4 regions of the Leptothrix mechoopdaensis genome follow, and region 3 is predicted to be linked to each of the others. Evidence: predicted binding sites of a transcription regulator. Region 3 holds the regulator's gene; each other region holds the start of a gene.
The links. Region 3 encodes FNR, which switches genes on or off when oxygen is low (the NO sensors DNR and NnrR bind a similar motif). Its sites were predicted from a motif close to TTGATNNNNATCAA; they were not measured.
Positions count from the first base shown of each region.

Region 1: the regulator FNR is predicted to act here: its motif matches at 1,966-1,979, upstream of ACWA7K_RS05905 (MBL fold metallo-hydrolase RNA specificity domain-containing protein).
Region 2: the regulator FNR is predicted to act here: its motif matches at 5,278-5,291, upstream of ACWA7K_RS18275 (iron-sulfur cluster assembly protein).
Region 4: the regulator FNR is predicted to act here: its motif matches at 4,996-5,009, upstream of nirK (copper-containing nitrite reductase).

Region 1 covers NZ_CM132699.1:1,291,474-1,298,945, reverse strand. Annotated here, with positions in the region: gene ACWA7K_RS05915 (DEAD/DEAH box helicase) at 1-1,120, shown strand, start outside; gene ACWA7K_RS05910 (GNAT family N-acetyltransferase) at 1,190-1,798, opposite strand; gene ACWA7K_RS05905 (MBL fold metallo-hydrolase RNA specificity domain-containing protein) at 2,091-3,473, shown strand; gene ACWA7K_RS05900 (hypothetical protein) at 3,476-4,036, opposite strand; gene ACWA7K_RS05895 (2OG-Fe(II) oxygenase) at 4,116-4,982, opposite strand; gene yaaA (peroxide stress protein YaaA) at 5,056-5,841, opposite strand; gene ACWA7K_RS05885 (YchJ family protein) at 5,953-6,384, shown strand; gene ACWA7K_RS05880 (hypothetical protein) at 6,404-6,892, opposite strand; gene nth (endonuclease III) at 7,093-7,472, shown strand, end outside.
Region 2 covers NZ_CM132699.1:4,199,289-4,206,760, forward strand. Annotated here, with positions in the region: gene ACWA7K_RS18250 (hypothetical protein) at 1-36, shown strand, start outside; gene ACWA7K_RS18255 (hypothetical protein) at 274-726, opposite strand; gene ACWA7K_RS18260 (glutathione S-transferase family protein) at 723-1,352, opposite strand; gene ACWA7K_RS18265 (DUF2127 domain-containing protein) at 1,531-1,989, shown strand; gene ACWA7K_RS18270 (adenosylcobalamin-dependent ribonucleoside-diphosphate reductase) at 2,087-5,143, opposite strand; gene ACWA7K_RS18275 (iron-sulfur cluster assembly protein) at 5,357-5,782, shown strand; gene ACWA7K_RS18280 (iron-sulfur cluster assembly protein) at 5,865-6,218, shown strand; gene asd (archaetidylserine decarboxylase) at 6,295-7,155, shown strand; gene ACWA7K_RS18290 (oxidoreductase-like domain-containing protein) at 7,175-7,387, shown strand; gene ACWA7K_RS18295 (bifunctional acetate--CoA ligase family protein/GNAT family N-acetyltransferase) at 7,406-7,472, opposite strand, start outside.
Region 3 covers NZ_CM132699.1:1,079,991-1,087,462, forward strand. Annotated here, with positions in the region: gene ccoG (cytochrome c oxidase accessory protein CcoG) at 1-179, shown strand, start outside; gene ACWA7K_RS04870 (hypothetical protein) at 212-523, shown strand; gene ACWA7K_RS04875 (hypothetical protein) at 547-897, shown strand; gene fnr (fumarate/nitrate reduction transcriptional regulator Fnr) at 976-1,722, opposite strand; gene hemN (oxygen-independent coproporphyrinogen III oxidase) at 1,963-3,357, shown strand; gene ACWA7K_RS04890 (urease accessory protein UreH domain-containing protein) at 3,443-4,207, shown strand; gene icd (NADP-dependent isocitrate dehydrogenase) at 4,350-5,603, shown strand; gene ACWA7K_RS04900 (branched-chain amino acid ABC transporter permease) at 5,949-6,980, opposite strand; gene ACWA7K_RS04905 (branched-chain amino acid ABC transporter permease) at 6,985-7,472, opposite strand, start outside.
Region 4 covers NZ_CM132699.1:2,898,377-2,905,848, reverse strand. Annotated here, with positions in the region: gene ccoG (cytochrome c oxidase accessory protein CcoG) at 1-400, shown strand, start outside; gene ACWA7K_RS12610 (nitric-oxide reductase large subunit) at 596-2,872, shown strand; gene ACWA7K_RS12605 (Rrf2 family transcriptional regulator) at 2,877-3,362, shown strand; gene ACWA7K_RS12600 (metal-sulfur cluster assembly factor) at 3,404-3,763, shown strand; gene ACWA7K_RS12595 (hypothetical protein) at 3,767-4,783, shown strand; gene nirK (copper-containing nitrite reductase) at 5,148-6,599, shown strand; gene ACWA7K_RS12585 (formylglycine-generating enzyme family protein) at 6,602-7,444, shown strand; gene ACWA7K_RS12580 (SCO family protein) at 7,467-7,472, shown strand, end outside.

The DNA of each region.
Region 1 (7,472 bases), 210 kb from region 3:
GGGCCCGCAGGTCGACCGTCTGCGCCGTGGCGTCGACATCCTCGTCGCCACGCCGGGCCGCCTGCTGGACCACCACCAGCAAGGCACGCTGGACCTGGGCCAGGTCCAGTTCTTCGTGCTCGACGAAGCCGACCGCATGCTCGACATGGGCTTCATCCACGACATCAAGAAGGTGCTGGCGATCGTGCCGGCGAAGAAGCAGAGCCTGCTCTTCTCGGCCACCTTCAGCGACGAGATCAAGGCCTTGGCCGACCGGCTGCTGAACAAGCCCCAGGTCATCGAGGTCGCTCGCCGCAACACCACCGCCGAGACGATCGCCCAGCGCGTCATCCGCGTCGGTCGCGAGCGCAAGAAGGACCTGCTGGCCCACCTGATCCAGAGCCAGAACTGGCACCAGGTGCTGGTCTTCACGCGGATGAAACACGGCGCCAACCGCCTGTGCGAGTTCCTGAACAAGGCCGGCATCAGCGCGATGGCGATCCACGGCAACAAGAGCCAGGGCGCGCGCACCAAGGCGCTGGCCGAGTTCAAGACCGGTGACCTGACGGTGCTGGTGGCCACCGACATCGCGGCGCGCGGCATCGACATCGACCAGCTGCCGCACGTCATCAACTACGAGCTGCCCAACGTCCCCGAGGACTACGTGCACCGCATCGGCCGCACCGGCCGGGCCGGCGCGCAGGGTGAGGCGCTGTCGCTGGTCTGCGTCGACGAGGAAGGCTTCCTGGCCGACATCGAGAAGCTGATCAAGCGCAGCATCCCGAGCGAGACCGTCAAGGGCTACGAGCCCGATCCGGGCGAGCGCCCCGAGCCGATCCAGATCGGCCGCCGGACGCTGAACGGCGGACCGCAGCGGCGCGGTGGCGGCCCGTCGGGCGGTGGTGGCGGTGGCGGTGGTGGTGGTGGTGGCCGTCCGGCGGCGCGCCCGGCTGGCGGTGGTGGCCAGGGCAGCCAGGGCCGTCCGGCGCAGGCCGGCGCCCGGCCGCAGGGCTCGGGTGGTGGTGGTGGCGGCAATGGTGGTGGCGGTGGTGGTCGCCCCGCCCAAGGCCGTGGCCCCGGTTCGAACGGGCCGCGTGGCAGCGCACCGGCTGCGCTGAACCGCCCGAAGCCGACGCGCTGAGCCTTCGTCGCCTGACCATGAAAAAGACGCCCCTCGGGGCGTCTTTGCTTTTGGCGGCGCTGGAGCCGTTCAGTGCGATCGGGCGGTGCCGACCCAGGCGCCGTAGAGCGCCCGCACCGCCAGCCGCTGCAGGGTGGCCGGCGGCACGCGCGGGGCGTGTTCGCGGCGCAGTTCCCAGTCCGGCCACGTCGGCAAGGGGGCTCGGCGGACCCAGCGGACGTCACCCGACTGGGGGCGACGATCCGCGCGCTTCTGGGTCACATAACCCAGATGCTGAAAAAAGGCTTGCGTGTCGCGAGCTTCTGCCGGCAACTCCAGCTCCAGACTCGGCGCCCCGCAAGCACAGGCGACCTCTTCACAATAGTTCATCAACGCACGGGCGACACCCTGGCCGCGCGCAGCCGGCAGGACGCCCAGGGCGGATACCTCGGTGATCCGTTCACCCGGATGGACCTGCATCCGGACCAGGCCGACCAGGCCCATCGCGGTGAACGCGACGGCCAGCTTGTGGCGCTCGTCGCAGAGCCAGTGGCCGATGGTGGCCTCGTCGACATCGGGGAAGACCTGGGCGATCAGGCCCTGCAGGCGCGACCAGTCCCTGATCCGGGCCGCCCGCACCCGCACCGCCGCGCCAGGGGCGGGCAAGCCGGTGTCGGAAAAGGCCGGAAGCGCTGCCATGAATACCTCCAAATGGGGGATTGCACTGCTGAACTTTGTGCGATTGTTCACAACTGCAATGACCCGATCATGTCAGCTAGCGTCTTGTTACACCAGTCCGCCGACTGGGGGCTTTTCCCACGGTGTTGGCTTTCGTTCATCTTTGTCAATGACTTGTCCAAAGGGACTTGATCTGTGGCAAGCAAATCAATCGGCGTGATTTAGGCCAGATCAAGAGAGCGGCAGACCCGTCTGGCGCACCCGCGCAGCGTCGGCGATGCTCCATGTCACCCCGTCCCGACAGGAGCAGACCATGCAGGTGCAGATCCTCGGCGCCGCCGATTGCGTGACCGGTTCTCGCCACCTGGTGCGGGGTGCCGACGGCGCCAGCGTGTTGCTGGACTGCGGCCTGTTCCAGGGCTGGAAACCGCTGCGGGAACGCAACTGGCTGCCCCTGGGCATCGCGCCGGTCGCGCTGGACGCGGTCATCCTCAGCCACGCCCACCTCGACCACAGCGGCTGGCTGCCGGCGCTGGTGCGCGAGGGTTTTCGCGGCCGCATCTGGTGCAGTCCGGCCACGCGCGACCTGGCCGAGGTGCTGCTGCTCGATTCGGCGCACCTGCAGGAAGAGGACGCGCGGCGCGCCAACCGCGGCGGCTGGTCGCGCCACCTGCCGGCCCGGCCGCTCTACACCCGGCGCGATGCGGCCCGGGCGATCGAGCTGATGCGGCCGATCACGCCGGGCAAGGAGTTCACCCCCGCCAGTGGCCTGACCGCCCGCCTGACGCCGGCCGGCCACCTGCTCGGCGCCTGTTCGGTGACGCTGCGCGACCGCCTGCACACGCTGGTGTTCTCGGGCGACGTCGGCCGTGTCGACGACCTGCTGATGCGCGCGCCACAGACCGTGCCCGACTCGCCCGACCTGTTGCTGGTCGAAAGCACCTACGGCGACCGGCTGCACGACGACGTCGACCAGCAGGCCCGCCTTGGCGCGATCGTGCGCGAGACCGCCGGACGCGGCGGCAGCGTGCTGATGCCGACCTTCGCGGTCGGACGCGCCCAGGCGCTGATGCTGCTGCTGCAGCGCCTGCGCCGCAGTGGCGAGATCCCGGCGTCGCTGCCGATCTACCTCGACAGCCCGATGGCGCAGGCCGCCACGCGCATCCACCTGGCCCACGCCCGGCTGATGCGCCTGTCGCAGGCGGAATTGCGCACGCTGTGCGAGGGCGTCACCGCCGTCGAGGACGCGGCCGATTCACGCCGGCTGGCGCGCCGCAAGGGGCCGGCGGTGATCCTGTCGTCGAGCGGGATGGCCACCGGCGGCCGGGTGCTGACCCATCTGGCGGCGATGGCCCCGGAGCCACGCCACAGCATCGTCTTCCCCGGCTACCAGGTGGCCGGCAGCCGGGGCGGCCGGCTGGTCGACGGCGCGCGCGAGATCAAGGTGATGGGCCAGATCGTGCCGGTGCGCGCCGAGGTGCATCACCTGCGCGGCATGTCGGGCCATGCCGACGCGACCGGACTGATCGACTGGATGCGGCAGTTGCCCGGGGTTCCCCAGCAGGTGCTGGTGGTACACGGCGAACCGGCGGCGGCCGATGCGCTGAGGCTGCGCATCACGCGCGAACTGGGCTGGCCGGCGCGGGTGCCGCGCCCGGGCGAGACGGTGCCGCTGGCGGTGGCCGTCGACGGCTGACGTCAGGGGCGCGAGCCGTCGTCCTGCAGCGGCTTGCGTTGGGCCTTGGCCGCCGCAGCCTGGGCGGCCTTGCGTTCGGCCCGCTTTTCGGCCCGTTTTTCGGCCTTCGCTGCCGCCGCCTTCTCGGCCTTGCCGACCTTCACCGCCTTGTCGGCCTTGACGGTCTTGCCGGCCTTCTGCGCAACCTTGCCGGCACCCGCTTCAGCCTTGGCCTTGCGGGCGGCGGCCTTGTCGGCCTTGTCGGCCTTGTCGGCCTTGGCGGTCGCGGCCTTCTGGGTGTGGTCCTTCTGCGTGTGGTCCTTCTGGGCGTGCTCCTTGCGCGCGGCCGCCTTGTCGGCCTTCTCGGCCTTCTCTGCGGCGCGCGACGACTTCGACGTCGCAGCAGCTTGCGACGCGGCCGGCATCTCGCCCAGCGCGGCGGCGGGTGCCACCGGCGCGGCCGTCGGCTGGGCCGGCACCGGAGTCGGCAGCACGATGGTCGTGGTGCCGGTCTGCGCCGTGGCGGCGGTGGCGGTCAGCAGCGTGGCCAGCAGCAGGGCGAGCGTGGCGGAGGAGCGGGTCATCGGTCAGGTCCTGTCTCGGGGAATCGTTGGAATGGTTCGGGGAAGCGGGGGAGGACGGCTCAGCAGCGAAGCGGGGAAATCAGTCGAACCGGCCCTGGCGCAGCCACTTGGTGGCAACCCACTTCTCGCCCTCGAGCACCGGCGCGCCGCCATGCAGCGTGCGGGTGACCGGGTGGGCGCGGTCGTAGCTGAAGAAGACGGCGTTGCCCTTGATCGGCGCGACTTCGAGTGCGACGTCCGGGAAGGTCGTCGCGCCGCCGCGGGTCGGCGTGTTCAGGTACATCACCAGCGTGCCGACCCGCTGGCCGCCGCGCTTGAGGATGGTGGGCGTGCCCGGCTGGGCCGGGTCGAAGTAGTCGTAGTGCGGCTTGTATTCGGCGCCCGGGCGGTAGTGCAGCACCTGCACGCCCTCGCCGTTCTCGACCGGCCAGTCGAGCAGCGCCGCGATGCGGGCCTCGATGCGGGTGATCAGTTCGCTCTCGCCGCGGCCGAAGAACATGCCCTCGCTGGTGCGGGCCTCGTTGACCTCGCTGCCGCCGGTGTCGTTGTCGACCGTCTCGGAGCGGGCCAGGCGCGGATCGGCCAGCGCGACCAGCGCGTCGCATTCCTCGTCGGACAGGAAACCGCCGAACACCACCACGCGCGGCAGGCGCATCTGCGTCAGCACGGTGACGCGGCGGTCGGGCAGGTCAAGGTGGACGGGCGAGCCTTCCAGGGCCGGCTCCGGCACCACCGAGCCCGGCGGCAGGTCGACCGCCACGCCCTGCTCGGCCAGGTAGTCGCTGAGCGTCTCCTCGAGCGCCGCGACGGCGACGTCTTCCTGCCAGCCGGCTTCGCGCATCGACGCCAGGACGACCTCCGGGCCATGTCCGGCGCGGGCCTGCTCGATGATCCACTGGCGCAGTTCGGGGGTGGCGGTCTGGCGGGTCATGGTCGTCGTGCTCATCGAGGGATTGTCGCGTCGGGCATCGCGGCGGCGCTGGTCGCCGCGCCCAGGAATGCGACGAGTTGTCACCTGATCAACCTTCCTGCCGACGCCGGAACACCAGCCGGTCCGGTCCGGACACCTCGGGCGCATGGACATAGCCCCCCAGGTCGAAGGCCAGCAGCTGGCTGACGCGCTGGACGCGCTTCGTGATCGCGTAACGCGCCATCAGCCCGCGGGCGCGCTTGGCGTGGAAGCTGATGATCTTGTAGTCGCCGTCCTTCCAGTCCTCGAACACGCAGTCGACCACGCGGACCGGGCCGGCGGCCTGCAGCACCGGTCGGCGCACGGCCTTGAAGTACTCCTGCGAGGCCAGGTTGACCAGCACCGGCGAACGCTCGCCGGCCAGGCGCTCGGCCAGGTCCAGCGAGATCGTGTCGCCCCACCAGTCGTAGAGGTCCTTGCCACGCGGATTCGCCAGCCGCGTGCCCATCTCCAGGCGGTAGGGCTGCAACGCGTCGAGCGGGCGCAGCAGGCCGTACAGGCCCGACAGGATCAGCACATGCGACTGGGCCCAGCGCAGGTCGGCGGCGCCCAGGCTGCGGGCATCCAGGCCGTCGTAGACATCGCCGTTGAAGGCCAGCACGGCAGGCTTGCTGTTGCGGCGGTCGGACGCCGGTTGCCAGGCACCGTAGCGGGCCACGTTGAGCGTGGCCAGCGTGTCCGAGAGGTCCATCAGCTCGGCGATCTCGGCGGGGCTGCGCTGGCGCAGGATGCCGATCAGCTCGGCTGCCTCGGCCACGTAGCGCGGCTCGGTGGCGCTGACGCGGGTGGGGGTCTCGTAGTCGAGCGACTTGGCGGGCGAGAGGACGAACAGCATGGTGTCGGGGGGTCTGGAACGGCGCGGATTATCGGGCGCCGCGCACTATGCTCCGCGGCCGGAACCGCCGCACGACACCCCCCACTCAGCCCCGCCACCGAGCACCGCCAGATGAAGAACCCGGCCCCTGCCAGCCCCGCCGACCAGGCTCCTTGCCCTTGCGACCTCGGCACGTCCCGCCGGCTGCGGCTGTCCGACTGCTGCGGCCGCTACCACGCCGGCGCTCAGCACCTGCAGGCGCCGGACGCGCTGGCCCTGATGCGATCGCGCTACAGCGCCTATGTGCTGGACCGGCTGGACTACCTGCGCGCGACCTGGGACGCCGCGCACTGCCCGGCCGACCTGACCGCCAACGAGCCGGGCCTGCGCTGGCTCGGGCTGGAGATCCAGGAACACCGCGTCATCGATGCCGACCACCAGACGGTGCGGTTCGTGGCGCGCAGCAAGCTCGGTGGCCGGGCGCACCGGCTGGTCGAGACCAGCCGCTTCGAGCGCCGCGATGGGCGCTGGTTCTATGTCGACGGGGATGTCGCCGGCCGTTGAACGCCGCCGTGCCGGATCGTCAGCGGCGCGAATCGAACTCGATGCGGACCGCGTGGCTGCCCAGGCGCACCACGTACCAGCCCATCACCACGCACAGCAGTGCGCCGCCAATGGCGCCACCGAGCCGCAGCGGCAGTGGCTGATGAATCAGCGTGGCAGCCGCAAATCGCCCGGCCAGATGCACGCCGCCGAAGGCATCCAGGATGGGGTTCAGCAGGCTGACCTCCAGCCAGCGCTGGCCCAGCTGCGCCAGGATCAGGCCGATGAACAGCGCCATGGTCGCGGGCCGGGCCCACCTTTCGCGGCGCAGCAGCCCGAGTCCGGTCACGGCCAGCAGGCCGGCGGTCGGCAGCAGGGTCGGCGGCCGGAACGGAATCGCCATCGCGCTCGCCCAACCCAGCAGGCCCAGCAGCAGCAGCGTCCAGGCCAGGGCACCGATGTCGCGCGAGCGGTCGCGGACCCCCGCGGCGGTCGCCGGGTCGTCCAGGAGCAGGGGGTTGTCGATCACGCGTGGCATCTTGGTTCATCCAATCTGGGGTGTGTCACGCATGGTGACCGCGCCGCGCCACCGAAACACCCACATGCATCTGTAGTAGTTTCGCTGAACCACTACAAACGATTGCAGGTGATCACCCGAAGTCGGTGCCGTTAGCCGGTGGCCTTTTCCTCTATATCGGCCAGTCCCTGAAGAACTCTAGACTTGACCGAATGCAAGACACCCAGATTCAGCGTTTCTTCACGACCTTGCAGGCCGCGAACCCCATGCCGGCGTCGGAACTCGAATACAGCTCCGTGTTCGAGCTGCTGGCCGCCGTGCTGCTGTCGGCCCAGGCGACCGATGTCGGCGTGAACAAGGCGACGCGGCGGCTGTTCCCGGTGGCCAACACGCCGGCGCGGATCCTGGCGCTCGGCCTCGAAGGGCTGGAGTCGCACATCCGCACCATCGGCCTGTACCGCAGCAAGGCGCGCCACCTGATCCAGACCTGCGAGATCCTGCTCGCCCGCCACGGCGGCCAGGTGCCGCGCAGCCGCGAGGCGCTGGAGGCCCTCCCCGGCGTCGGCCGCAAGACCGCCAACGTGGTGCTGAA
Region 2 (7,472 bases), 1.9 Mb from region 3:
GCAAGAAATTGGATAACGCTAATGAAAATGAATTAAGTGTTGTGCGCCCGACTGGTTTTTAAAATGCAACTCCAAGTCTGAGCGCCCCGCCTTTCGCGCAGATCAGTTGCCTTGAGTCAGCGCTGTCTGACGGCCAGACCCATCTGGCCGTCGACAGTTCCTCCCGGCAAAGGCGACCACCATTCTTCGCCGTCCTCAAGCCGCTGCCGCACCAGCGGCTTCAGGAGATGTGCCAGTTCCGCCAGATGCCCGAGAACTTCTGAGCGCCTTCCCTCAGCGCATCGGCTGCGGTGACCGGCTGCGTGCCTTGAGGGCCTGGCGGATGCGGTCGCTCATGGCCTCGAAATCGCTGCGCAGCTGGGTGCAGGCGGCGGCGTTGGCGGATTCGCAGAGGGTCTGGATGTCGATGCGCAGTTCGCCGACCGGTGGGCGTTCGACGACCCGTCGGACCAGCGCCGGGTGGGCCGGGTGGCCGGGTGGGGTGAAGGACCATTGGGCCGACGCCATCGGGTCGTTGACGGTGGTCCAGCCGTCCGCGTGGGTGACGATCGTGCCGTTGCCGTCGCGCGCCTCCAGTGCGGCCAGTGCCTCGGCGACGCGGGTGTAGGGGATCGGTGGAACGGGCTGCGCAGTAGGCTGTGCCTGTTCCTGGGCCTGGGCGGTCGAGCACACGGCGGCGGCCAGCAGGCTGGCCAGGGCGATGCGGGTCCGGAGGGTGGTCGTCATGCCTTCGTCGCGTCGATGCGCGCCTGGTTGATCTGGTGGGCGCGCTGCGCGGCCGGGCGGGACTGGCAGCGGGCGACGTAGGCCTCGAAGGCCGGGCGCTTGTCGATCGTGCCGAACATCAGGCCCCAGCCCAGGCTGGAGCCGACGTAGACATCGGCCGCCGTGAAGCGGTCGCCGCAGAGGAAGGGCCCGGTCGAGACCGCGCCCTCGAGCGTCGCCAGCGTGCGGTCGCGCGAGCCGAAGCCGACCATGCCGTTGCGGCCCTCGGGCACCTGCCAGCCCAGCGTGTGGGCGACGGTCGCCTGCTCCAGCGGGCCGGCCGCGAAGAACAGCCAGCGCAGGTAGGGCGCACGTTCGCGGCTCGCCGGATCGGGCGCCAGGCCGGCCTGCGGGAACCGGTCGGCCAGGTAGGCGCAGATCGCGGCGGCCTCGGTCACGACCGCATCCCCATCGCGCAGCGCCGGCACCTTGCCCATCGGGTTGATGGCGAGGTAGGCCGGATCCTTCATCGCCGGCCCGTAGTCGAGCCAGACGGTGGTGTAGGGCTGGCCGACCTCTTCGAGCATCCAGTGCGCGATGCGGCCGCGCGACTGGGGGTTGGTGTAGTAGACGAGTTCGCTCGACATGGCAGGCCTCCGTTGGGGACGAAGGTGGACGCTAGCGCAGACCACGCCGCTTGTCGGCCCCGGGCAAGTCCGGAAACCGGTGGCCGGCCGGGTTGCAGCTGAAACACGCGGTCATCGCGGCGAAGCCGGGCCGACATGCGGGAACGCGAGCATCGACGCGTCGGAAGAGGAGATCCGCATGGTCCGTGCCGCCACACACCTGCGCGCCATCGCTGGCCTGGAGGCCTTCAAGGGCCTGCTCGCGCTCGGACTGCTGACGGCGCTGGTTCGCCTGCCGGCCGCAGAACTGGGCCGGGGCATGGTGCAGATCACCGGCCTGCTGGGCCTGCATCCGGTCGACCCGACCCTGACGCCCGTCCCCTTCGTGTCGACCACGTCGCTGACGCTGCTGGTGGCTGCCTACGCCAGCATCCGCCTGCTGGAGGCCTGGGGCCTGTGGCGCGAACGACGCTGGGGCGTCTGGCTGGGCGCCACCTCCGGCGCGATCTACCTGCCGGTCGAGCTCGGCCACATCCTGCGCGGGCCGGGCTGGCTGAACGTGTCGGTGCTGACCTTCAACGTCGCGCTGGTCGGCTACCTCATGTGGCGGTTGTGGCGACAGGAACGCGCCACGCCATCGCTGCTACGAGCCGCCTGAGTAATCCCAGCCCCCGCCGTGGAGCCGGCTTCGCCGGTCCACCAGCGGGCGGCCCCCACGGGGGGTAGCGAGCGCCAGCGAGCTTGGGGGCTCACGATCACCCGCAGGCGCCGACGTAGCCGCAGCTGGTGCAGAAGTCGCAGCCGTCCTTGTGGATCATCGTGGCGTTGCCGCACTCGGGGCAGGGCTTGCCGGCGATGACCTTGCGGGCGGTCGAGCCGGTCGGCGCGGTGTCGGCATCGGCCTCGCTGGCCTGGACGGCGGCAACCGGGGCGGCCAGGACGCCCATCGCGCTGACGGGCTCGCCTTCCTCGGTCAGCACGCCCAGCATTGCGTAGCGGTGGATGACCAGGCGGGCGACGTAGGCGACCGTGCTGGGCCAGACCTGCTGGCGCTTCTGGCCGGGCACCGGGGCCATGAAGTGGCCGAGCGGCTCGCCGACGTTGAGCAGCTTGCGCAGCTTCATGCCGACCCAGGCCGGGTCGATCACGCGCATGTCCAGCGACAGCAGGCGCGCCAGGCCGTCGAGCGCGCGCGGGTAGTTGCCAGCGAAGCCGATCGCGCAGGGGCGGGTGACGTGGCTGCCGTCCGGGCCGGGCAGGGTGACTTCCTTGAGCGTGAGGGTGAACTCCTCGCCGGTGGCCGGGTTGTGGATGTCGACCGCCCAGGCCAGCGTGCCTTGCGTGCCGGTGCGCGGTTCCTCGCGGCTGAACATGGCCGCCAGGACCGGCGACGGGCCGCCTTCCTGCAGTGCGCCGAGCTGCTCGCAGCGCCAGCGGATGACGGCGGCGGTGGCGGCGACAACGCCGGGGAAGAGCTTCTTCTCGCCGGTCGGCGGGAAGGGCATCTCGAAGGCACGTTCCTCGGCGACGGTGGCCAGCGCGTCAAGCTTGAGCTTGAGCCAGCTGGCGTCATTGGCCCGCATGTCCAGCGACAAGGTCTTGGCCAGCGCGGCCAGGCCACGCGGCTGCTCGGCGCCGTTGACCCAGACCTCGAAGGGCACGTTGCGCTCGAACAGGCCGGCGTCCGGTCCGGCGGCGGCCGGGAGTTCGCCGACGAACAGCGCGAAGTCGCCGTGCGGGTGCTGGATCATGAAGCTCCAGGCCGGGTTGCCGCCGCTCATCTCGGGCCGGCTGGGCCAGCGCAGGCTGGCCATCACCGGCTGCGGCAGGCGGTCCAGGCGCAGGCGCTGGTTGGCGCCGGACGGCGTGGTCTCGGCGACGGTCAGCGGCGCCGGTGCGGCCTCGGCGGCAGGCGTGGCCGGCGCAGCGGCCGGCGTCGGCTCGACGCTCAGGACGGCACCCAGCACGCTGTTCGGGCGATAGGTCGCCAGGCCCTTCAGGCCCGACTTCCAGGCCGCCATGTAGAGGCCCTGGAAGTCCTCGTAGGGGTAGTCGGCCGGGACGTTGACGGTCTTGCTGATGGAGGTGTCGACGCAGGGGGCGACCGCCGCAACCATCATCTCGTGGGCCTCGGCGCTCATCTCCAGCGCGGTCACGAAGGCCGGGCCCATCGGCGCGTCGACGCCCTTGAGGTGGCGGTGCAGGCGCCAGGCGTGGTCCTCGACGCTGTATTCCTTGAAGCTGCCGTCGGCCTCGCGCTTGCGGCGGGTGTAGGTCCAGCTGAAGGGCGGCTCGATGCCGTTGGACGCGTTGTCGGCGAAGGCCAGGCTGATGGTGCCGGTCGGCGCGATCGACAGCAGGTGCGAGTTGCGCAGGCCGTGCGCGCGGATGCGGTCCTTGACGGCGGCCGGCAGGCGCGAGGCGAAGCTGCCGCGGCTCAGGTACAGGTCGGCGTTGAACAGCGGGAAGGCACCGCGTTCGACGGCCAGGTCGACCGAGGCGTTGTAGGCCGCGTCGCGCATGACCTCGCTGATGTGGCGCGCCATGTCGCGCGCGGCCGGCGTGTCGTAGCGCAGGCCCAGCATGATCAGCGTGTCGCCCAGGCCGGTGAAGCCCAGACCGACGCGGCGCTTGTTGGCCGCTTCCTGCTGCTGCGCCGGCAGCGGCCAGACGGTGGCGTCCAGCACGTTGTCGAGCATGCGGGTGGCGACGGCGCAGACCTCGCTGAAGCCGGCCTCGTCGAAGCCGGCGTCGGCCTCGAACGGGCGGGTCACGAAGTGGGTCAGGTCGACCGAGCCCAGGCAGCAGCAGCCATAGGACGGCAGCGGCTGTTCGGCGCAGGGGTTGGTGGCGGCGATGGTCTCGCAGTAGCCGAGGTTGTTGTCCTGGTTGATGCGGTCCAGGAACAGCACGCCCGGCTCGGCATGGTCGTAGGTCGACCGCATGATCTGGTCCCACAGGTCACGCGCGGGGACCTCGCGGTAGACCCACAGGCCGTCGGTGCGCTGGCGGGCGCCGGCCGCCTTCTGCTTCGGGCCGGGCTCGGCCTTGTGGACCAGCTCGATCGGGCCGTCGGACTCGACCGCCTGCATGAACGCATCGGTCACGCCGACCGAGATGTTGAAGTTGCGCAGGTCGCCCTGGTCCTTGGCGTGGATGAAGGTCTCGATGTCCGGGTGGTCGCAGCGCAGCACGCCCATCTGGGCGCCGCGACGGCTGCCGGCCGATTCGACCGTCTCGCAGCTGCGGTCGAACACGCGCATGTAGCTGACCGGGCCGGAGGCATGGCTCTCGGTCGAGCCGACCCAGGCACCTTGCGGGCGGATGCGCGAGAAGTCGTAGCCGACGCCGCCACCGCGCCGCATCGTCTCGGCGGCTTCGGTCAGGGCGGTGTAGATGCCCGGGAAGCCGTCCTCGGGTTCGGCGATCGAGTCGCCGACGGGCTGGACGAAGCAGTTGATCAGCGTCGCGCTGAGCGTCGTGCCGGCGGCCGAGGCGATCCGGCCGGCGGGGACGAAACCGCGTTCCTGGGCGGCCAGGAACTTCGCGGCCCAGGCCTCGCGCTGCTCGGGCGCCTCGACGGCGGCCAGCGCGGCGGCGACGCGACGGCGCACGTCGGCGATGGTCTTCTCGTCGCCCTTGGCGTACTTTTCCTGCAGCACCTCGGTGCTGATGGCCTGGGCCGGCAGGTTGGCGCGGCTGGGGGCCTCGGCGGTGCTGGCGGCGGCCCGGCGGGGGCTCGCGGCGCGGCTCGGGGAGGTCGTGGCGTCGCTGTCGAACAGCGACAGGTCCTGGCGATTCGGGTCGGACATGGAGGGGTCTCCGTGGATCAGGGGCGGAGGATAGTGCGGACGCCCGGGCTCGCCCAGACCCGGGCGAGCCGATGCGCGCTGGATCAGATCGGGCGCATTCCGGTCCCTTGACAGACGCCGCACGACCACCCCGGTTGACCCGCCTCAAGCCCCTCGGACGCGGCCGTCCGATAGTCGACCGGACCTTGATTCCTGCAGGGCAGGAGGCCCGTCATGTCGCTGTCCACCCTCGATCCCTACCCGCCGATGAGCTGCCCCTGGAGCCGCTCGACCGACGCCGCGCGCAGCCCCGACCTGCCCGCCGACGCCGACCTGCGCCTGGCCGGGCCGACGGGGCCGCTGCTGCGCGCGCTGGACGCGCTGCGCGGCGTGCGCGACCCGTTGCTCGACGCCGACATCGTCGCGCTGGGGCTGGTCGAGTCGCTGCGGATCGAGGACGGCGAGGTGCGCCTGTGCCTGGTCGGCGTCGGCCCCGACTGCCCCTTGAGCGACTTCGCCGCCGACCGGGCCCTGCGAGCGCTGCAGGCGGCGTTGCCCGACACCGACATCTACATCCAGCACGACCCCTGGCTCGAGTGGACGCCGGCGCGCGCCAGCCGATCGCTCGACGGCGCGTTGGCCGTGTGGCAACGCGGCTGAATCGGTCGACAGTCACGCCTGGACGTGCCAAGCTTGACATCACTCAAATCGGTAGGCCCCGAACGGGCGCAGCATCTCACCCATGGACACACGCGGCGGTACGACGATCTGGATCCAGGCGGTGCGCGCCCCGAATGCCGAGCTGCGGCTGGCAGGCCCGCAGGACCAGCTCGATGCGGTGCTGGCCGCCCTGCGCGAGGTGCGTGAACTGCGCGAGCCGCTCGACATCGTCAGCAGCGGCCGGGTCCAGGCGATCGAGATTGCCGACGGCGAGGCGACGCTGACGCTGCGCATGGGCCAGGGCCTGTGTGACGACGCCCACGCGCTGGCCGAACAGGCCTTCGACGCCTTGCGCGGCGCACTCCCCGACACCGACCTCTACCTGTGCCACGACCGCCCGATGGGCTGTGCCGGACGGGCATCGAGCGGCGGCTGACCCCCTGCCGGCAGCGCCTTTGGAGCAAGGTGGCGCCGATACACTGCGGCCCGTTTGTCCACCACCGGTGCCCGCCGTGTCCGATCGCCTCGCCGTCCTGCCGCAGTACCTCCTGCCGAAACAAGCCCTCACGGCACTCGCCGGACGCTTCGCCTCGGCCCGCGCCGGCGGCCTGACCACCTGGGTGATCCGGCGATTCGTGGCGCGCTACGGCGTCAACATGGCCGAGGCGGCCGACCCCGAAATCGGTCACTACGCGACCTTCAACGACTTCTTCACCCGCGCGCTGAAGCCCGGTGCGCGGCCGCTGGCCGAGGCCGACCTGATCTGCCCGGTCGACGGCGCCATCAGCCAGTTCGGCCGCCTGACGGGCGATGCCGGCGACCAGGTCTTCCAGGCCAAGGGTCACCAGTACAGCACCACCGCGCTGCTCGGCGGCGACCCGTTCCAGGCCCTGCCGTTCGCCGGCGGCCACTTCGCCACGCTCTACCTGAGCCCGCGCGACTACCACCGCATCCACATGCCCTGCGACGGTCGGCTGACGCGCATGACGCACGTGCCCGGCGCGCTGTTCTCGGTCAACCCGACGACCGCGCGCGGCGTGCCCGGCCTGTTCGCGCGCAACGAGCGCGTGGTCTGCTTCTTCGAGGGCCCGCACGGTCCGTTCGTGCTGGTGCTGGTCGGCGCGACCATCGTCGGCAGCATGGCCACGGTCTGGCACGGCATGGTCAACCCGCCGCGCCCGGGGCACATCCGCAGCTGGACCTATGGCGAGCAGCCCGGCCAGGTGGTGGTGCTGAAGAAGGGCGAGGAGATGGGCCGCTTCCTGCTCGGCTCGACCGTCGTGATGCTGTTCCCGGCCGGCCCGCTGCGCTTCAACCCCGAGTGGGCGCCGGCCCGCGCGATCCGCCTCGGCGAGGCGATGGCCAGCGTCTGAGCGTCAGGGTGTGACACGCATGGACCGACACCTTCCAGCCAGCCTTGAAGGCCCGGCCGACGACCCTCGCCCGGTCGAGCCCGAACCCCTGCCCGAAGGCGTCTGCTGCGACAGCGGCTGCGACCCTTGCGTGCAGGACACCTGGCGGGCCGACTGGCTGGCCTGGAAGGCGGCGCTGAAGGCCTGGGAAGGCCGTCAGGCGGCGCGTGTCATCCCGATCCGGCCGGACTGAGCCGGCGCCGCGTCAACGTCAGAGCGGCTTGCTGACCAGCTTGAACTCCGGATCCTCCGGGAACGGCGCGACGCTGAAGCCCAGG
Region 3 (7,472 bases):
TGCGGGTCGGTCCGGCCGAGGCCCGCTGGATCACCGTTGCCGTCCGGCTCGATGCGCTGCAAGCCCAGCGGGCCGGCAGCGGCAGCCACCCGATCCACTTCGACATCCAGCGCCTGCCCGACGGCGCCGGCGCGCCGGTCAGCCTGCGCGAGAAGTCCACCTTCCTCGTGCCGCGCTGAAACGCGTCGCACCGAACACCCGGAGAACACCGATGTCCCAAGCCCATGCCCCCGCCGCGCCTGCCCTTGCCCCTGTCGCCACCCGCAGCGCGCGTCGCGTCTGGTGGCGCGAGCCGATGATGTGGCTGGTGCTGGGCGGTCCGGCCATCGTGGTCGCGGCCAGCTTCGTGACGCTGGCCATCGCGATCACGCATCCGGATCCGGTGCTCGACACGCGCGCCAGCAGCGTCGCCGCCGACGATGTCGAGAACGGCGCCCACACCGGTGACCACGCCGGCAACCTGCCGGCGATGCAGGCCCGCAACCACGCGGCGACCGGCGGCAAGCCCGAAGGCGTCAAGTGAGCGGGTCGGCCGGTTCCCGTCCGATGCCCGACCGGGGCGAGGACAGCGACTTCGACAGCTCCGAGCTGGCCGCGCCCGACGACGTGCGCGCCGCGCCGGTCGCCCTGACCGGCTTCGGCCGCCGCGCGCTCGCAGTGCTGTGGCCGGCCTTCCTGATGGCCGGCGTGCTCGAGATGCTGGTCTTCGCCTTCGTCGACCCGCAGGCGCTGCACTGGCTCGGCGGCGCCCCGGTCGACATGGACCGCAAGGCCGTCTACTCGATCGCCTTCTTCCTGTTCTGGGTCGTGCTGGGCCTGTCCGGCGCCATCACCCAGCTGCTGCTGCGCGAGCCCGCCACCGACGGCGACCTCGCGACCCGACGGCGCTTCCCCTGAATCGCGCCAGCCCCGTGGCAGACGTGAAAACGGCGACCCGAAGGTCGCCGTCGTCGTCTTGGGGCAGGGTGCTTCAGCTCAACAGGCGGCGCCGTTGACGACGCGTTGCAGGGCGTCCTGGTCGAGGATCCGGATGTCGCGCTGCTTCACTTCGAGGATGCCCTCGTCCTGGAACTTCGAGAAGGTCCGGCTGACCGTCTCCAGCTTCAGGCCCAGGTAGCTGCCGATCTCCTCGCGCGTCATGCGCAGGACCAGCGCCGAAGCCGAAAAGCCGCGCGCCTGCAGGCGCTGCGTCAGGTTGAGCAGGAAGGCGGCCAGGCGCTCTTCGGCCCGCATGCTGCCCAGCAGCAGCATGACGCCGTGGTCGCGCACGATCTCGCGGCTCATGATCTTGTGGAACTGGTGCTGCAGCAGCGTGAACTCGCGCGACAGGTGTTCGAGCTGGCCGTACGGGATCATGCAGACCTGCGAGTCCTCCAGCGCGACGGCGTCGCAGGAATGGCGGTCGTTGCTGATGCCGTCCAGGCCGATCAGCTCGCCGGCCATCTGGAAGCCGGTGACCTGCTCGCGGCCGTCCGAGGCTGACACGACGGTCTTGAAGAAGCCGGTGCGCACGGCGTACAGCGCGGCGAAGTCGTCGCCGGCGTGGAACAGGCTCTCGCCACGCTTGACGCTGCGACGGGTGCTGATGATGTTGTCCAGCGAGACCAGCTCGTCCTCGGACAGGCCCACGGGCAGGCACAGCTCGCGCAGGTTGCAGGCCGAGCACGCCACCTTCAGCGCATTGAGCGGGGACGACGGGGTGGCGGTAGCTTCGTGGATCATGGTCCGGTTCCTGTTCGGTGGCGGAGGCGCCACAGTATGCACGCCCCCGCACACTGGCTTGGGTTTTGATGCGTGTCGCGATCAGGGGATTCTTGACCCGGCCCTCCGCACGCGGCTTGAGGCAGGTCAAGTCCGGACGGCGGATGCGCGGCACAGTGGGACGCCATGCACACCATGACTTCCGGTCCGCTGGCTGCCGAGGCGGCTGCCACGTCCAACCCGTTCCACGGAGATGCCGACATGCCCCAGCCCCCTGCGCTGAGCGACGACCTGCTGCGGCGCATGGACCGGCCGGGCCCGCGCTACACGTCCTACCCGACGGCCGACCGCTTCGTCGAGGCCTACACCGCCGAACACTACCGCCAGGCGCTGGCCCAGCGCGCCAGCGGCGCCATCGGCGCGGCCGGCGGCCCGCTGTCGCTGTACGTGCACGTGCCGTTCTGCGAGTCGGTCTGCTACTACTGCGCCTGCAACAAGATCGTCACCAAGGACCACGGCCGCGCGTCGGCCTACATCGACGCGCTGGCGCACGAGGCCTCGCTGGTCACCGACGTGCTCGGCCGCGGCCATTCGGTCACGCAGCTGCATTTCGGTGGCGGCACGCCGACATTCCTCGACGACGGCGAGCTCGACCGCCTGATGGGCATCCTGCGCCGCCACTTCACGATCGAGCCGCGCGGCGAGTATTCGATCGAGATCGACCCGCGCACCGTCACCCGCGCGCGCCTGAAGCACCTGGCCGACCTCGGCTTCAACCGCCTGTCCTATGGCGTGCAGGACTTCGACGGCGAGGTCCAGAAGGCCGTTCACCGGATCCAGCCCTACGAGCAGGTCGAGGCGCTGATGAACGATGCCCGCGATCTGGGCTTCCAGTCCATCAACGTCGACCTGATCTACGGCCTGCCGCGCCAGACGCCCGAGAGCTACGCCCGCACGATCCGCCAGGTCGCCACATTGCGCCCGGACCGCATCGCGATGTACGGCTACGCACACCTGCCGCAGCGTTTCAAGCCGCAGCGCCGCATCGTCTCCGAGGAACTGCCGACCGGCGCGCAGCGCATCGGCATGCTGTCGCAGGCCATCAGCGGCTTCATCGCGCACGGCTACCAGTACATCGGCATGGACCACTTCGCGCTGCCCGAGGATTCGCTCGCGCAGGCCAAGCGCCAGGGCCGTCTGCACCGCAACTTCCAGGGCTACAGCACCCAGGCCGACTGCGACCTGATCGCGCTGGGCGTCTCGGCCATCGGCCGCGTCGGTGCCAGCTACAGCCAGAACGCCAAGACGCTGGACGAGTACTACGACGCCCTGAACCGCAACGAGCTGCCGATCGTGCGCGGCCTGTCGCTGACCCGCGACGACCTGGTCCGGCGCGCCGTGATCATGGCCATCATGTGCCACGGCCGGCTGAGCTACGAGTCGGTCTCGCTGGCCCACCTGATCGACGTCAGAAGCTACTTCGGCGCGGAACTGGAGGCCGTCGAAGGGCTGGCCGAGGACGGCCTCGTCACCATCGATGCCGACGGCTTCGAGCTGACCGCCCTGGGCTGGTACTTCGTGCGCTCGGTGGCGATGGTGTTCGACAAGCACCTGCGTGCCGACCTGTCGCGCGAACGCTTCTCGCGCGTGATCTGACGACCCGGGTCCTTCAAGCCGCCAGGCCATCACGCGGTCTGGGCGGTCTGGACGGCCTGACGCCTGCTCGCCCGACAATCTCCCGATGAGCCTGACCCTCGCCGCTTCCGCCGCCCTGATGGGCCTGGCCGGCTCGCTGCACTGCGCCGGCATGTGCAGCGCGGCCTGCACCGCCGTGGCCGGGCGCTGCACCCCGGACCGGCCGGGGCAGGGCACCACGGCGGTGCTGGCCGGCCGGCTGATCGCCTACGCGGCGGCCGGCGCGCTGGTTGCCACGGCGGCGGCCGGGCTGCGCTGGCTGGGCGAAGGGGTCGGCTGGCTGCGGCCGGTCTGGTCCGCCCTGCAACTGGCGCTGCTGGTGCTCGGCCTGTGGCTGCTGGTGCGTGGGCGCATGCCGGCGGCGGTGCAGGGCTGGATCGAGTCGCTCGGCCAGCCGCGTTCGCCCGAACAGGTCGGCGACGGCGGCTGGCAGCGCATCCGCATCCAGCGACGTCTGCCCGGCGGGCTGAAGGCCGGCGCGCTCGGCCTGCTCTGGCCCGTCATCCCATGCGGCCTGCTGCACGGCGCGCTGCTGGTGGCCTCGATGGCATCGGGTCCGCTGGCCGGTGCCGGCGTCATGGCCGCCTTCGCGCTGGCCAGCAGCGTCGGCCTGGTCGCCGGTCCGGCGTTGTGGTTCCGGCTGCGGCCGCTGCTGGCGCGGGGTCGTGACGAGGGGCATGACGCGGGCGGCGCGGCAGTCGACGATGGCGGCGCCCTGGCGCTGCGCCTGGCCGGCGCCATGCTGGTTGCCAGCGTCGGCTGGACACTCGGCCACGGCCTGCTCGAACCGCTGCAGGCCTGGTGCGCCTGAGCCGGTCGGGCACACGGCTTGCACGCAGGGCGCACGCGCATCGTCGCCGGGGCCACAGGCTGTCAAGTCCACGACAGAGTGCCTGCCCTAGAATCGCTTTCCCCTGAGAAATCACCCTACCGAATCACACGGAGTCGGCCACATGTACCAACACATCCAGGTGCCCGCCGGGGGCCAGAAGATCACCGTCAACGCTGACTTCTCGCTCAACGTCCCCAGCAATCCCATCATTCCCTACATCGAGGGTGACGGCACCGGTTTCGACATCACGCCCGTCATGCTCAAGGTGGTCGACGCCGCCGTCGCCAAGGCCTACGGCGGCGCGCGCAAGATCCACTGGATGGAGATCTACGCCGGCGAGAAGGCCACCAAGGTCTACGGCCCGGACGTGTGGCTGCCCGCCGAATCGCTCGAGGTGCTCAAGGAGTACGTCGTGTCGATCAAGGGCCCGCTGACCACCCCCGTCGGTGGCGGCATCCGCTCGCTGAACGTCGCGCTGCGCCAGGAACTCGACCTCTACGTCTGCCTGCGCCCGGTGCAGTACTTCAAGGGCGTGCCTTCGCCCGTGAAGGAACCCGAGAAGATCAACATGGTCATCTTCCGCGAGAACTCGGAAGACATCTACGCCGGCGTCGAATGGGAAGCCGAGAGCGAGAAGGCCAAGAAGGTCATCAAGTTCCTGATCGAGGAAATGGGCGTCAAGAAGATCCGTTTCCCCGACACCTCCGGCATCGGCGTCAAGCCGGTCTCGCGCGAGGGCACCGAGCGCCTTGTGCGCAAGGCCATCCAGTACGCGATCGACAACGACAAGCCCAACGTGACCATCGTGCACAAGGGCAACATCATGAAGTTCACCGAAGGTGGCTTCCGTGACTGGTCGTATGCCCTGGCCCAGCGCGAGTTCGGCGCCGAGCTGATCGACGGCGGCCCGTGGTGCAAGTTCAAGAACCCGAAGACGGGCCGCGAGATCATCGTCAAGGACTCCATCGCCGACGCCTTCCTGCAGCAGATCCTGCTGCGCCCGGCCGAGTACAGCGTGATCGCCACGCTGAACCTCAACGGCGACTACATCTCCGACGCGCTGGCCGCCCAGGTCGGTGGCATCGGCATCGCCCCGGGTGCCAACCTGTCCGACTCGGTCGCCTGCTTCGAAGCCACCCACGGCACCGCGCCGAAGTACGCCGGCAAGGACTACGTCAACCCCGGCTCCGAGATCCTCTCGGCCGAGATGATGCTGCGCCACATGGGCTGGACCGAAGCCGCCGACCTGATCATCGCGTCGATGGAGCGCTCCATCGCCAGCAAGAAGGTCACCTACGACTTCGCCCGCCTGATGGACGGCGCCACCCAGGTGTCCTGCTCGGGCTTCGGTCAGGTGATGATCGACCACATGTGATGCGGTCTCGGGACGTCCCAGGACGTCCCGATTTGCCGATTTCGGAACCCCAGTTCGTTGATTCGACTGGGGTTTTTGTTTTGGGGGATTCCAGGCGGTTTGTTGACATCCCGGCGAGGCAGGGCCAGATTCGGGGCCATCATGGGGCCACGGCTTCGGCCAAGTCATCGTCATGCGACACGTCAACTATGTCCTCAAGCCCTTGGTGATCGACCACGCCAAGCCGCGTGAGAAAGGCTATGCACTGACTGTCAGGTCGTGCAGCGACATACGGCTGAAGGTGGTTGGCGGCATTTGCAAGGCGGTTTGCAGGGACTGATGTTCGCCGACCAGTTCTGCATCGGATCAAGCCCGGCCGTGTCGCGGTCCGCTGTCTAGCCGGTACCCCACCGGCAGCAACTGCACACCGAAGCGCCGTTCCACCGTCCCCCAGATGCCGCGAGGCAGCAGCAGCGCGAACAGCACGGCCACACAGCCCAGGCCGATCAGGTAGGTCACGCCGGCAGCACCGAACAGCGTCTCGATGGTGAAGAACAGCAGTGCCCCGAGGATCGGGCCCTCGTAGGTGCCGATGCCGCCGACCAGCACCATGAACAGCATGTAGGCGGTCCACTGCACGCTGAAGTAGGTCTTGGGCTGGAAGGTCACCGAGGTCGCCAGCCACAGCGCGCCCGCCGCCGCGCAGCCGAAGGCCGACAGCACAAAGAGCATGCGCTTGGTGGCAAAGACCTTCACGCCGACCGACGCGGCGGCTTCCTCGCTGTCGCGGATGGCCTGCAGGGCACTGCCGACGCGGCTGCGCAGCAGGCCAAAGACGCACCAGGCCAGTCCGGCCATGGTGGCCAGGGCCAGCCAGTAGGTGATCAGGCGGCGCTCGTCGGACCCGTAGCGCTGCAGCGCGATCAGCGAGGTGCCGGTCTCGCCCTGCACCAGCGTGTCGAGGTTGACCAGCAGGTGCGCCAGCGCGGCCACCACCCACATGCCGATGGCGAACTCGCCGCCCTTGAGCCGCAGCATGAAGGACGAGATCGGCACCGACAGCAGCGCGACCAGCAGGGCCGCGACGAACAGCGCGGGGTAGGGGCTCAGACCCGCATCGGCAAGGCGGACGGCGGCATAGGCGCCGAGCCCGAAGAAGGCCTGGTGGCCCACCGACACCAGGCCGGCGTAGCCCGCCAGCGCGTTCCACATCAAGGCCAGGATGCCGTAGATAAACAGCGTGGTCAGGCGGTCCACCAGGCCCGGCGGCAGCAGCCAGGGCGCGCAGGCCAGGGCCAGCTGGGCCAGCACTACGGCGGCCACCGAGGCCCGCGACAGCGGGGTCCAGCGTTCGACCCGGGCGTGTGCCGAAGGTCGGGAGTCGTTCGTGTCGATCATGTCGTCAGGCCGAGCGGGTGGAGGTGAGCCGGAGGGCGAGCTGGAGGACCAGCCGAAGAGGGCGGCCAGCCAGCAGCAGGCGGGCCAGCAGCACGAGCAGGAACAGCACGTGGCCGGCGATCAGGAAGCCCTGGGTGTGGACCTGGGCGCCCAGGCTCTGCGCCACGCCGAGCGCGATGCCGCCGGCCAGCGTGCCCCAGAGCGAGCCGGCGCCGCCGATCATCACGGCCTCGAAGGCAAAGATCAGCTGCGGGCCGCCGGCATACGGGTCGACCGAGGCCCGCATCGCCAGGAAGGTGCCGGCGATGGCCACCAGCATCATCGCGATGGCCGTGGCCACGGCATTGACGGCGGTGGCGTTGACGCCGACCAGCTGCGCGGTGTCCGGGTCGTCGGCGACCGCGCGGATGCGCCGGCCCAGCGCCGTGTGGGCCAGCATCAGGTGCAGGCCGCCGAGCAGCAGCACGGCCAGACCGAAGGTCAGCAGCGCCA
Region 4 (7,472 bases), 1.8 Mb from region 3:
GGCCTTCGGCATCAGCGTCGCGCGGCGTCAGCCCTTCCAGTTCGATGTCATCAAGGACCGCGGCACGCTGGCCCGGGTGGTCGACGACGGCCAGGTCGAGAACGTCTACCGCCTGCAGGTGATGAACCGCGGCGAGCGCGAGCAGGTCTACCGGCTGGCCGTCAGCGGCCTGCCGGGCCTCGTGGTCGACAGCCGCGAGCTGCGCGTGGCGCCGGCCGGCATCGGCTCGCTGGTGGTGGCCGTCCACGTGCCGGCCGAGTCGGTGCAGGCGCTGCAGGGCCGCACCGTGCCGCTGCAGTTCGAGCTGACGCAGCTGGCGTCGACGCGGGCCGGGGGTGGGGTGGCCGAGGTGGCCGAGGTGATCTTGCGCGAGCCGTCGACGTTCTTCGTGCCGCGCTGAAGGTCGATCTGAAGGTCGAACTGAAGGGGCCGTTGCCGCCCGCCCTTGCGCTGCATCAAGCCGACGCGCGGGGCGGTCTCGCAACATAGGTGCATGTCGGATGCAGCTTAAAGGCGAGCTGCGGCACGACGCGGCAACGCAAGCCTGGTGATGACGCCGGCAACCCCCCACATCGACACCAGGATGGAATTCACCATGAACCGCAACCACCGGCTCTGGCGCTGGCTGGCGCTGATCTTCGTGCTGTCGTTCGGAGCCCTCGGCTTCATCGGCTACCAGATCTACCTCAGCGCACCCCCGATCCCCAACGCCGTCGTCACCGCCGACGGCCGCACCCTCTACACCGGCGAGCAGATCCAGGCGGGCCAGCAGGCCTGGCTGTCGGCCGGCGGCCAGCAGCTCGGCACGGTCTGGGGCCACGGCAGCTATGTCGCGCCCGACTGGTCGGCCGACTGGCTGCACCGCGAGGCGCTGGCGCTGCAGGCGATCCGCACGCAGCAGCAGACGACCACGCTGGGCGAACCGACGACGGCCGAGCGCGCCGCCATCGCCGCCACGCTGCGCGAGGAGATGCGCCGCAACACCTACGACGCCGCGCGCGGCACGCTGACCGTCAGCGCCGAGCGGGCCCGCGCGATCGAGCAGACCGCCGCCCACTTCGAGGCCCTGTTCGGCGACGCGCCGGCGCTGGCCGCATTGCGCGAGCAGTACGCGATGCCGGGCGACACCTTGCCCGAGGCGGCCGATCGGCATGCGCTGGGCGCCTTCTTCTTCTGGACCGCCTGGGCGGCCAGCACCGACCGGCCGGGCGAGAGCGGTCTCTCGTACACCAGCAACTGGCCGCATGAGCCGCTGGTGGGCAACACGCTGTCGGGCACGGCGGCGATGTGGTCGATGGTCAGCATCGTGCTGCTGGTCGCCGGCATCGGCGCGATGCTGTGGTTCCACGGCAGCGCCCGCCACGAGGCCGATCCCGAACTGCCGAAGGCCGACCCGTTCCTGGGTGTCGTCGCGACGCCGTCGATGCTGGCCACCCGCAAGTACTTCTACGCCGTCATCGGCCTGATCCTGCTGCAGGTCGGCATGGGCGCCATCACCGCCCACTACGCCGTCGAGGGCGAGGCCTTCTTCGGCATCCCGCTGGCGCAGGTCCTGCCCTATGTCGTCAGCCGCACGGTCCACACGCAGGTGGGCGTGTTCTGGATCGCCACCGCCTGGCTGGCCACCGGCCTGTACATCGCGCCGCTGCTGTCGGGGCGCGAGCCGAAGTTCCAGAAGCTCGGCGTGGACCTGCTGTTCTGGGCCCTGATTGCCATCGTCGTCGGCTCGACCGCGACCGGCTGGCTCGGCACGCTGCAGCACCGGGGCGTCGACTTCGCCTTCTGGATCGGCAACCAGGGCCTCGAATACACCAGCATGGGCCGCCTCTGGCAGCTGCTGCTGTTCGTCGGCCTGCTGTTCTGGCTGACGCTGCTGGGCCGTGCGCTGTGGCCGGCGCTGACCACGCCGTCGGAGACCCGCGGCCTGATCGCGATGGTCTTCCTGTCGGCCACCTGCATCGGCGGCTTCTACGCCAGCAGCCTGATGTGGGGCCAGCACACCCACTACTCGATGATCGAGTACTGGCGCTGGTGGCTGGTCCACCTGTGGGTCGAAGGCTTCTTCGAGGTCTTCGCCACCGCCGTCGTCGCGCTGATCTTCACCCGCCTCGGGCTGGTGCGCGCGGCCAGCGCCAACCGCGCCATCGTCGCCGAGACCATCGTCTTCCTGTTCGGCGGCATCCTGGGCACGCTGCACCACCTGTACTTCACCGGCACGCCGACCTCGGTGATCGCGGTGGGGGCGGTGTTCTCGGCACTCGAGGTGGTGCCGCTGGCCATGATCGGCCTGGAAGCCCTGCAGACGCTGCGCCGCAGCCAGGGCGCGGCGTGGCTGGCGGCCTATCGCTGGCCGATCCTGTGTTTCGTCGCCGTGGGCTTCTGGAACACCGTCGGCGCCGGCGTGCTCGGCTTCGCGATCAACCCGCCGGCCTCGCTGTACTACGTCCAGGGCCTGAACATGACGCCCGCCCACGGCCATGCCGCGCTGTTCGGCGTCTACGGCATGCTGGGCATCGGCCTGATGCTGTTCTGCCTGCGCGGCCTGTACGCTCGCCACCTGCACGCCGACGGCCTGCTCAAGCCCGCCTTCTGGGGCCTGAACATCGGCCTGGCGATGATGGTCTTCCTGTCGCTGCTGCCCGCCGGCATCTACCAGGCCTGGGCCAGCGTCAGCGAAGGCATGTGGTTCGCACGCTCGCCCGCGATCGTGCATTCGAAGGTGATGGAGGCGCTGGTGTGGCTGCGTGTGCCGGGCGACATCGTGTTCGCCATCGGTGCCGTGCTGCTGGCGGCCTATGCCTTCAGGCTCCTGAGACGGCCGACAGGCCAGCCCGAGACCGGCCGGGCAGCGACGCCGGTGGTGCAACGCTAGGACCATGAAACTCACCGCCTTCACCGACTACAGCCTGCGTGTGCTCATCTTCCTGGGCACCGACCCGGGACGTCGGGCGACGATCGCGGAGGTCGCCTCGACCTTCGGCATCTCCGAACATCACCTGACCAAGGTGGTGCATTTCCTCGGGGTGCAGGGCTGGCTGGCCAACGTGCGCGGCAAGGGCGGTGGGATGGAACTGGCGATGGAGACGCGCCACGTGGTCATCGGCCGCGTGGTGCGGGCCACCGAAGGCGAGGCCCTGCCGGCCGAATGCTTCGGCGTCGACACGCAGGACTGCTGCATCCTGCGCGCCTGCCGCCTGCGCGGCGTGCTGCGCGAGGCGGTCGACGCGTTCTACGCGGTGCTCGACCGCTACACGCTGGAAGACCTGGTCCGCAACCGCGAGCTGCTGGCGCCGCTGCTGCAGCTGGTGCCGGTCGCCCAGCCCGAGGTGGCGACCCGGTCACGGCGCCCGACCCGAACCTGACACGCCCCCGCGCCCGTGCGGCGGGCTGGAGCCTGCCCGCCATGAGCGATCCCGTCTTTCCCTGGCAAGGTCCGACCGACCTGCAGGACGCCGTCGTCCGCGCGCTGCGCCGCGTGGTCGACCCGGAACTGGCCCTGTCGATCGTCGACCTGGGGCTGGTGTGCGGTGTCGTCATCGACGAGGAGACCGATGCCACCACGGGCGCAGGCCGCCCGCGACTGCGGCTGTCGATCACGATGACCTCGGCCGCCTGCCCGGTCGCCGACGTGATCCTCGATGAGGTCGAGTCGGCGCTGGACCGGGTGCTGCCCGAGGCCTGGCGCATCCAGGTCGAGCAGGTCCGGGAACCCGCCTGGACGCCCGAGCGCATGAGCGCCTCGGCGCGCCGCTTCATGGGCTGAGCGATGACCACGCCTGCTCCGGACCTGCCGACGCGACCGCCGCGCGGGCCTGTCACCCTTGCCCGTGTCGTGACGCTGGTCATGTTGGCGCTGGTCGCCGGGTCGCTGCTGTGCGCTGTCCTGGGCGGTCTGCTGCGGGCCGGCCTGGGCTGGCCTTGGCTGCAGGACCCGCACCTGATCGGCCCGGCCGCCGCCGCCCATGCGCAGCTGATGCTGCCGGGCTGGCTGGGCATGGTCATCTCGATCGAACGGGCCGTCGCCGTGCGACGCCGCTGGGCCTGGGCCGCGCCGCTGGGTGCCGGGCTGGGAAGTGCCGCGCTGCTGGCCGGCTGGCCGCTGCCGGCGGCCCTGCTGGGCGTCGGGGCGGCGGCGGTCGCGGTGGCCGTGCAGGTCGTCGTGCTGCGACGCCAGCGGGCCGGTCACACCTGGCTGCTGCTGGCGGCGACGCTGGCGTGGCTGGCGGGCAGTTCGCTCGTGTTGATCGGCCTTCTCGTCGTCCGTCTTGTCGATCCGCGTGCGGCCGTGCCCGGGCTCGACGTCGCGGCGGCGCTGCCGTGGTGGTTCCTGCTGCCGGTGCTGACCATCGCCGCCGAACGGCTGGAGATGACCCGCCTCACGCGCCGGCACGACCTCGCGCAGCCGGTGCTGCTGGCAATCGTGGCCGTGCTGGCGATGGGCGCTGCAGCGGCGGCCATCGAGCCGGCCGGGCCGCTGGGCGGGGTGCTCTACGGCCTGGGCCTGATCGCGCTGGCGCTCTGGCTGTTCACCTTCGACATCGCCCGCCGCACGCTGTTCGCGCACGGGCTGGCGCGCTACATGGCCGTCAGCCTGCTGGCCGGCTACGCCTGGCTGGCGCTGGCCGGACTGGGCTGGATGGGCCTGGCGCTGGGTTGCCCCGGGCGTGACCTGGCGCTGCACGCGCTGGGCCTGGGCTTCATCGTCAGCATGGTGATGGGGCATGCACCGGTGATCCTGCCGGCGGTCGCGCGGGTGAAGCTGCAGGTTGGATGGTGGTTCTAACTGCCGCTGCTGGCGCTGCACGCCTCGCTCGCGCTGAGGCTGTTCGGCGGCATCGCCGACCTGCCGCTGCGGCGCTGGGGCGCGGCCCTCAATGCGGCCGCGCTGCTGCTGTTCCTGCTCGTGTTGATCGGCTCTGCGCTGGCCTGGCGATGCGGGGCCGCTCGATCGGCCGAGAACGGCCGCGAAGGGCGTCCTGTTCGACGGCTGCGCGTTTGACCTGTCTCAAGTCGGCGTGGTGATGCGCTTCCAATAATGCTGCACATGAAATGCACCTTATAGGTGTTGTCGACCCACCTCACAGGAGTCAAACGTGGTCCGCAGAATCAACCAGATCCTTGCCAGCGCCGTCACCGCCGCCGGCCTGATGTTGGGCTTGGCCGCCGCGCCGATCGAGGCGCTGGCCGCCGCGCCGGTCCAGAAGTCGACCGGCGACTTCGGCCCGCCGCAGGGCGCGCCGATCCGTGCGGTGCTGACCAGCCCGCCGTTCGTGCCGCCGCCGATCACGCGCAAGACGCCGGCCAAGGTGATCGTCGAGCTGGAGGTGGTCGAGAAGGAGATGCAGATCTCCGAAGGCGTGTCCTACACCTTCTGGACCTTCGGCGGCACGGTGCCCGGCAGCTTCATCCGCGTGCGCCAGGGCGACACGGTCGAGTTCCACCTGAAGAACCATCCCGGCAGCAAGATGCCGCACAACATCGACCTGCACGGCGTGACCGGCCCGGGCGGCGGTGCGGCGTCGAGCTTCACGGCCCCGGGCCATGAATCGCAGTTCTCCTTCAAGGCGCTCAACGAGGGCATCTACGTCTACCACTGCGCCACCGCGCCGGTCGGGATGCACGTGGCCAACGGCATGTACGGCCTGATCCTGGTCGAGCCGCCCGAGGGCATGCCCAAGGTCGACCATGAGTACTACGTGATGCAGGGCGACTTCTACACGACCGGCAAGTACCGCGAGAAGGGCCAGCAGCCCTTCGACATGGAGAAGGCCATCGCCGAGCAGCCGACCTATGTGCTGTTCAACGGCGCCGAGGGCGCGCTGACGGGCGACAAGGCCATCACCGCCAAGACCGGCGAGACGGTGCGCCTGTTCGTCGGCAATGGCGGGCCGAACCTGGTGTCGAGCTTCCACGTCATCGGCGCGATCTTCGACAAGGTGCGCTACGAGGGCGGCAGCAACGTCCAGCGCAACGTGCAGACCACGCTGATCCCGGCCGGCGGTGCGGCGGTGGTCGAGTTCAAGACCAAGGTGCCGGGCAGCTACGTGCTGGTCGACCACTCGATCTTCCGGGCCTTCAACAAGGGCGCGCTGGCGATCCTCAAGGTCAACGGGCCGGAGGACAAGAGCATCTACTCGGGCAAGGAACTGGACTCGGTCTACCTCGGTGACCGCTCGCAGCCCAACCTGAACGCGGTGACGACGGCCACGCAGGCCGCCGCCAGCGGCAAGCTGACGATCGAGGACCAGATCAAGGCCGGCCAGGCGCTGTTCGCCGGCACCTGCTCGGTCTGCCACCAGGCCAACGGCAACGGCCTGCCCGGCGTGTTCCCGCCGCTGACGAAGAGCGACTACCTCGCGGCCGATCCGCAGCGTGCCATCTCGGTCGTGCTGCATGGCCTGTCGGGCAAGGTGACGGTCAACGGCAGCGAATACAACTCGGTCATGCCGCCGATGAACCAGCTCAACGACGACGAGGTCGCCAACATCCTCAGCTACGTGATGAACAGCTTCGGCAATGGCGGCGGGCGCATCAGCGTCGACGACGTCAGGAAGGTCCGCGCCAGCAAGCCGGTCGCGGCCACCACGTCGGGACATTGACGATGAACCGCACCGGCAGGTGGCTCGCCCCGCTTCTCGCCCCGCTGCTCGCCCCGCTGCTCGCCCCGCTGCTGGCTGCGGCGGCCGGCGCGGCACGGGCGGGCGGTGAGGAGGATGCCGCCTACGTGACCGTCCCGGCCGGCACGCTCGCCAGCGTGCTGGCCACCGACGCGGACCGCACGCCGCAGCCGATGCCGGCCTATGCGATGCGCGTCACGCCGGTCACGCGCGGCGAGTTCAGCCGCTTCGTGCAGGACCACCCGCAGTGGCAGCGCGGCCGCATCGCCCGCACCTACGCCGATGCCGGCTATCTGCAGGGCTGGCGTTCGGCACTGCAGCCGGCACCGGCCGATGACACGCTCGATGCGCGGCGCCCGGTCACGCAGGTCAGCTGGTTCGCGGCCCAGGCCTATTGCGAGCACGAGAGCGAAGGCGGCCGCCTGCCGACCTGGGCCGAATGGGAGTACGCCGCCGCGTCCGACGCGACCCGGCGCGATGCCCGCGACGACCCGGCCTGGCTGGCCCGCATCCTCGGCTGGTACGCACGGCCGGCGACCGCCGCCTTGCCGGTCGTGGGCGGCGAGGCCGATGTCTACGGGGTCCGCGACCTGCACGGCCTGGTCTGGGAATGGGTCGACGACTTCAACGCGCTGCTGGTCGACGCCGACAGCCGCTCCGGTGACGACCCCGACAAGCTCAAGTTCTGCGGTGCCGGCGCGATCAACCTGCAGGACCGCCAGAACTACGCCGTGCTGATGCGCATCGCGCTGCTGTCGTCGCTGAAGGCATCGGACAGCACCGGCAGCCTCGGCTTTCGCTGCGTGCGCCCGGTGACGTTGCCCTGAACCCGAATCTCCGGAGCACACCATGACT